Linked DNA regions of Streptomyces collinus. The protein of the gene in region 1 interacts with the protein of each later gene in a pairwise test. Links are inferred from orthologs where the notes say so. Each region holds a gene or a part of one and is shown in the gene's direction. Other genes may lie near its edges. The genes, in order: tsaE and rlmB.

Region 1 (3,308 bases):
TGTTCCTCGCGTCTATGTGAATGAGGAACGGGACGGGTAACTCGCACGGGGAACCCGTCACGCGACGAACACCAGGCACCCTGGCAACAGCAGCACTATCCGGCCCCCCGGTTCACTCGACCGGGTGAGCCACCCGACCAGCACCCGGCGAAGAGGAGCGGCACGTGAGCGAGAGCAGTGCGGAGGTCGTCGCGGACGTCGCCTCGGCGGCCGTCGCGGTCTCCGCCGCGGGGGCCGCGGGGGGCTGGCGCCGGGCGACCGGCATCGCCGGCGTGGCGATAGGCGTGGTGGCCGCGGGTGCGGCCGCCGGTGTCGCCCTGGAGCGGATGACGGTCGGCCGCGGCATGCGCCAGAAGGCCCGGCTCGCCCTGGACTCCGCGGGGCCGTACGGCTCGCTGCGCGGCATGCCCGGCAAGGCGTTCGCCGACGACGGCACGGAGCTGTACTACGAGGTCGACGACCTCGACGAGGAGGCCGCTCCCGCCGCCATCGGCCCACGCCGCCGGCGGCTCTTCGGCCGCAAGTCCCCGGCCCCCGTCACCGTCGTCTTCAGCCACGGCTACTGCCTCAGCCAGGACTCCTGGCACTTCCAGCGGGCTGCCCTGCGGGGCGTCGTACGGACCGTGCACTGGGACCAGCGCAGCCACGGCCGGTCCGGGCGGGGCGTGGCCCAGACGCGGGACGACGAGCCGGTCACCATCGAGCAGCTGGGCCGGGACCTGAAGGCCGTCATAGACGCGGCCGCCCCCGAGGGACCGCTCGTGCTCGTCGGGCACTCCATGGGCGGCATGACGGTGATGGCGCTGGCCGACCAATACCCCGAGCTGATCCGGGAGCGGGTCGTCGGGGTCGCCTTCGTGGGGACGTCCTCGGGGCGGCTCGGCGAGGTCAACTACGGTCTGCCCGTCGCCGGGGTCAACGCGGTGCGGCGGGTGCTGCCCGGGGTGCTGAAGGCGCTGGGGCAGCGGGCCGAGCTGGTGGAGAAGGGGCGCCGGGCGACCGCGGACCTGTTCGCCGGGATCATCAAGCGGTACTCGTTCGCCTCCCGGGACGTCGACCCGGCCGTCGCCCGGTTCGCCGAGCGGATGATCGAGAGCACGCCGATCGACGTGGTCGCCGAGTACTACCCGGCGTTCAACGACCACGACAAGACCGAGGCGCTCGTCCACTTCACCGACCTGCCGTTGCTCGTCCTGGCCGGGGTGCAGGACCTGGTCACGCCGAGTGAGCACAGCGAGGCCATCGCCGATCTGCTCCCCGACGCCGAGCTGGTGCTGGTGCCGGACGCGGGCCACCTGGTGATGCTGGAACACCCGGAAGTGGTCACCGACCGCCTCGCCGACCTGCTCACCCGCACGGGTGCCGTGCCCGCAGGGGCTACCGTGAAGGGCTATGGAAGCACCAGCACCGCACAGCCCGGCTGAGCCCGGCTCCGTCCAGATCGTCGTCACGTCCCCCGAGCAGATGCGGGAGCTGGGCCGCCGGCTCGCGAAAGTACTGCGCGCCGGTGACCTGGTGATGCTCAGCGGAGAGCTCGGCGCGGGCAAGACGACGCTGACCCGTGGGCTGGGCGAGGGGCTCGGCGTGCGCGGGGCCGTCACCTCGCCGACGTTCGTGATCGCCCGGGTGCACCCCTCGCTGGGCGACGGGCCGCCGCTGGTCCACGTCGACGCCTACCGGCTCTCCGGCGGCCTCGACGAGATGGAGGACCTCGACCTCGACGTCTCGCTGCCCGACTCCGTGGTCGTCGTGGAGTGGGGCGAGGGCAAGGTCGAGGAACTGACCGAGGACCGGCTCCAGGTCGTGATCCACCGGGCGGTGGGCGACACGACCGACGAGGTCCGGCAGATGACCCTCACCGGTGTGGGGGAACGCTGGGCAACGGCGGACCTGAGCTTCCTTGTCGCGTGAGTCCGCGTGCCCCGGGGTCCCGGTGTGCGGTCATTCGATGAACGTTCCGACAAGACGTCGGCAAGATGTTGCGCTCGGTGTCTCGCGCGTGGTCACATGGTATCCAGTCCGTAGTTAGGTGTACCTAACTTCGTTGGCCCCGGCCCTTCGGGAGGCGTCCATGTCGGCTACAGAGAGCAAGGGGCAGCCGCAGCGGTTCGCGGTCGCCGGGGTGTCCATGCACGACCTGCTGGCGGCGGGCCGGGCAGCGGCGCTGATCTCCGCGCCGCCGCGCCCTCCCGAGCCGGAACTCTCCGAGCGGACCTCCGCGCACCGCGAAGCGGCCTAGGCGCGCTGTCCCGGGACGTCGGTGACACGCCTAGCGGACGACCACGACCCGGCGGCCGATCGTCGCGAACGTCCACATCGCGTCGCCGTCCGCGCGGGACTCGCGGATGCCGCCCGTGCGGACCTTCGGGTCGGGGGCGGGGGCGGTCTGGCCGCCCACGGCCGCGCTGAAGCCGATGACCACGCCGTCCACACTGGCGAAGCGCACCACGTGCTCGACCGGGACGCCGTCGGAGCCGGTGACCGCGTTCGAGCGGGACGTCACCGAGTAGCTGCCCGGCGCCGGGTCCACCGCGCTCGGCTCGACCTCGAACGTGCGGCTGACCGCCTCGTCCCCGGCGACCAGCCACACCCGGTCCCCGCGCAGCGAGTAGACGACCCGGGCGCCCTTGCCGGATTCGGGGGGCAGTGCGGTGGAATCCCCCTTGACCTGGGGTGCCTTCGACGTACCGGCCGCCGGTACGGCGCCCGTCTGCGCCGCCCTGCCCATGCCGGCCGGAAGGGTCTCGGCCGCCTCGTGGGCGAGGTAGCCGACCGTCGCCAGGGCCGCGGCGGTGAGCCCGGCCACGATTCCCGAGCTGCTAGCTGCCACCCGCGTTCACCTCACGTCGTGCATCCCTGTCGTGACGGTAGGTGACCGTAGCAGCATGTGGCGACCCGGCAGGCGCGGCAGTGCCGGGCCCCGGGGAGCCGTAGGCTGTTTGCGTGCTCTTGCTCGCTCTGGATACCGCCACGCCCGCTGTCACCGTCGCACTGCACGACGGACGCGATGTCATCGCCTCGTCGAGTCAGGTCGACGCGCGGCGCCACGGGGAACTGCTGCTGCCGGCGATCGACCGGGTGCTCGCCGAGGCCGGTCTGCGGCTCGACGCCGTCACCGGGATCGTCGCCGGGATCGGTCCGGGACCGTACACCGGGCTGCGCGTCGGCCTGATGACCGCGGAGACCTTCGGACTCGCGCTCGGTGTCCCCGTGCACGGCGTGTGCACGCTGGACGGCCTCGCCTGCGCCGCCGACCTTCAGGGCCCGTTCGTCGTAGCGACCGACGCCCGCCGCAAGGAGGTGTACTG
Region 2 (3,255 bases), 1.3 Mb from region 1 along the record:
CGGCCTCATCGAGCGCGGGCACGCCTACGAGGCCGACGGCAGCGTCTACTTCGACGTCCGTTCCTTCCCCGCGTACCTGGCGCTGTCCAACCAGGACATCGACGACCTGCGCCAGCCCGACGAGGGCGTCTCGGGCAAGCGCGACCCGCGCGACTTCGCCATGTGGAAGGCCACCAAGCCCGGCGAGCCCGACTGGGAGACGCCCTGGGGCCGCGGCCGTCCCGGCTGGCACCTGGAGTGCTCGGCGATGGCCCACAAGTACCTCGGGACCGCCTTCGACATCCACGGCGGCGGCCTCGACCTGGTCTTCCCGCACCACGAGAACGAGATCGCGCAGGCCAAGGCCTACGGCGACGAGTTCGCCCGGTACTGGGTGCACAACGCCTGGGTCACCATGAGCGGCGAGAAGATGTCCAAGTCGCTCGGCAACTCGGTGCTGGTCAGCGAGATGGTCAAGCGCTGGCGGCCCATCGTGCTGCGCTACTACCTCGGCACCCCGCACTACCGCTCGATGATCGAGTACAGCGAGGAGGCACTGCGCGAGGCCGAGTCGGCGTTCGCGCGGATCGAGGGCTTCGTGCAGCGCGTGGTGGAGAAGGCCGGCGTCGTCGAGCCCGCCCCCGAGGTGCCGCTCGCCTTCGCCGAGGCCATGGACGACGACCTGGGCGTGCCCCAGGCGCTCGCCGTGGTGCACACCACCGTCCGGCAGGGCAACAGCGCGCTGGCCGCCGACGACAAGGAAGCCGCGGTGGCCCGGCTCGCCGAGGTCCGCGCGATGCTCGGCGTGCTCGGCCTCGACCCGCTGGATCCCCAGTGGGCCGGGGAGGGCGACCGCGGCGAGGACCTGCACGGCGTGGTCGACACGCTCGTGCGCATGGTCCTCGACCAGCGCGAGGCCGCCCGGGCCCGCAAGGACTGGCCCACCGCGGACGCCATCCGCGACCAGCTCGGCCAGTCCGGTCTGGTCATCGAGGACAGCCCGCAGGGGCCGCGATGGAGCCTCGGCCCGCGCTGAGACAAGCCCCACGGGCTGCCCGACTGTGCCGCCCGGGCCTCCGGGCGGCACACTGCACAGAGACAAGAGCCGTACACACAGACGTACGTACGCATCACTTCACGGAGACAGGTAGCTCAATGGCCGCGAACAACCGCCGCATGTCCGGCAAGAAGGGCGCGCAGGTCGGCAGTGGCGGCCAGCGGCGCCGGGGCCTGGAAGGCAAGGGCCCGACCCCGCCCGCCGAGATGCGCAAGGGGCACAAGAAGAACCGCGTCGCCAACGCCAAGGCGAAGCAGGCCGTGCGCCGGCCCACCGTGCGCGGCCGGGGCGGCAAGGGCACGTCCGAGCTGGTCGTCGGGCGCAACCCGGTCCTGGAGGCGCTGCGCGAGGGCGTCCCGGCGTCCACGCTCTACGTCCAGCAGTTCATCGACAACGACGAGCGGGTGCGCGAGGCCCTCCAGGTCGCCGCCGAGCGCGGCGGGATCAACCTCATGGAGGCCCCGCGTCCCGAGCTGGACCGGATGACCAACGGGCTCAACCACCAGGGCATGGTCCTCCAGGTCCCGCCGTACGAGTACGCCCACCCCGAGGACCTGGCGTCCGCCGCCTACGACGAGGGTGTGGACCCGCTGATCGTCGCCCTCGACGGCGTCACCGACCCGCGCAACCTCGGCGCGGTCGTCCGCTCCGTCTCCGCCTTCGGCGGTCACGGCGTGGTCGTCCCCGAGCGCCGTGCGGCCGGTATGACGGCCGGTGCCTGGAAGACGTCCGCCGGTACGGCGGCCCGCACCCCGGTCGCCCGCGCCACCAACCTCACCCGGACCCTGGAGGCGTACAAGAAGGCCGGCATCACGGTCGTCGGCCTGGCCGCCGACGGCGAGGCCGAGCTCGGCGAGCTTCCGGCGCTGGACGGCCCGGTCGTCATCGTCGTCGGCAGCGAGGGCAAGGGGCTGTCCCGGCTGGTCGGGGAGACCTGTGACGTGCGGGTGCGGATCCCGATGCCGGGCGGCGCCGAGTCGCTCAACGCCGGTGTGGCGGCGGGGATCGTGCTGTACGAGGCGGCCCGCCGACGCCACTGAACAGGCGTCCGGAACGTCACCCGTGCGGGGTAATTCCGGTGTCACCGGGGCGAAGAGGACAAGCTTGACGGGGTCCGGACAGATCCGGCGGGTCAAAGCAGTGTCCTAACGCGACGTCACTCGGTTAGATGAGTGTGGACACCAGAACACCCCGCACACCCACGGTGGACCGCTCGTCGGGACTCGACGACGCTCCCGCGCTGAGCATGGTGAAGGTGCCGAGCGACCCGGCGCAGGTCATCGTCAATCACGCGAGTTTCCGCGTGCAGTTGGGCGTCTCGACGCGTCGCGTTCAGTCCCCCCGGGTCGCACGGCACCTGACCGCCACCGAGGACACCGCCCGCATCCCCCAGGTGGGGGGCGGGGCGGACGGGGCCACCGCTCGCCGCCGGCCCGTGGTCTGGAGCGGCAGATCCGCCCCCGACGACACCGGCGCGCACCGGCTCCTGCAGGCCGCGCGGCACGAGAGCGTCCGCCACGCCGACGAGTCCGGCTCCGACACCGGGGCCACCCAGGTCATCTCCCGTGTGGGCCCGGGCTACGACGACCCCGGGTACCCGGGCGCGGGCTACGGCGGCGCCGGCTACGAGGACAACCTCGCCCAGACCGTCGAGACCCCGGTCGTCGGCCCCCAGCGCACCCACGAACCCGCCGACGGCACCCGGCTGCTGCCGCCCATGCGTACCGTCGGCAGCGCCTACGACGAACCGGCGTACGGCGAACCGGCCTACGAGGACGACGATTTCGAGGAGTCCGCCCCCGGCGCGGACGGCACCGGGCGCCGGGCCAAGCGGCACGGCGACGACCCGGCCCGGCACGCCTACTACCCGGGCCGCCGGATGAACCTCGCCGTCGTCCTGCTTCCGCTGCGCGTCTTCCTCGGCTTCATCTCCATCTACGCCGGCATGGGCAAGCTGTGCGACCCCGTCTACTTCGAAGGCGGCAAGCGTGGCTCCATGGTCAAGTGGCTCAACACGCTGCACCCGTGGGAAGTCGCCGAGCCGCTGCGCCAGTTCGCCCTGGAGCACCCGGTCGGCGCCGGACTGGTCATCGCCTTCGCCCAGGTCATCGTCGGCGTCCTGACGGTGCTGGGCTGCTGGCAGCGCGTCGCCGCCAGCCTGGGCGCCCTGCTGTCGGCCGCGCTGCTGGTCACGGTCAGCTGGAAGAGCGTCCCCGCCT

The links.
Region 2: the proteins of tsaE (region 1) and rlmB interact in binary tests that used the Escherichia coli proteins (3 or more experiments, as listed by UniProt). The link is inferred for Streptomyces collinus from one-to-one orthologs.

What each region holds. Positions count from the first base shown.
Region 1 is NZ_CP133771.1:5,365,307-5,368,614, forward strand. What follows is about bases 155-3,151. They hold tsaE (tRNA (adenosine(37)-N6)-threonylcarbamoyltransferase complex ATPase subunit type 1 TsaE), read left to right. Parts: upstream 155-1,392; coding sequence 1,393-1,911; downstream 1,912-3,151. Other genes in these bases: RFN52_RS24565 (alpha/beta fold hydrolase), read left to right, coding at 165-1,424; RFN52_RS24575 (hypothetical protein), read left to right, coding at 2,072-2,239; RFN52_RS24580 (hypothetical protein), read right to left, coding at 2,270-2,830; tsaB (tRNA (adenosine(37)-N6)-threonylcarbamoyltransferase complex dimerization subunit type 1 TsaB), read left to right, coding at 2,944-3,151. Outside these bases: alr (alanine racemase), read left to right, coding at 1-40; more of tsaB, read left to right, coding at 3,152-3,308. UniProt on the Escherichia coli protein: Required for the formation of a threonylcarbamoyl group on adenosine at position 37 (t(6)A37) in tRNAs that read codons beginning with adenine.
Region 2 is NZ_CP133771.1:4,039,839-4,043,093, reverse strand. The notes cover bases 162-3,105. They hold rlmB (23S rRNA (guanosine(2251)-2'-O)-methyltransferase RlmB), read left to right. Parts: upstream 162-1,134; coding sequence 1,135-2,076; downstream 2,077-3,105. Other genes in these bases: RFN52_RS18205 (DoxX family protein), read left to right, coding at 2,205-3,105; cysS (cysteine--tRNA ligase), read left to right, coding at 162-1,015. Outside these bases: more of cysS, read left to right, coding at 1-161; more of RFN52_RS18205, read left to right, coding at 3,106-3,255. UniProt on the Escherichia coli protein: Specifically methylates the ribose of guanosine 2251 in 23S rRNA.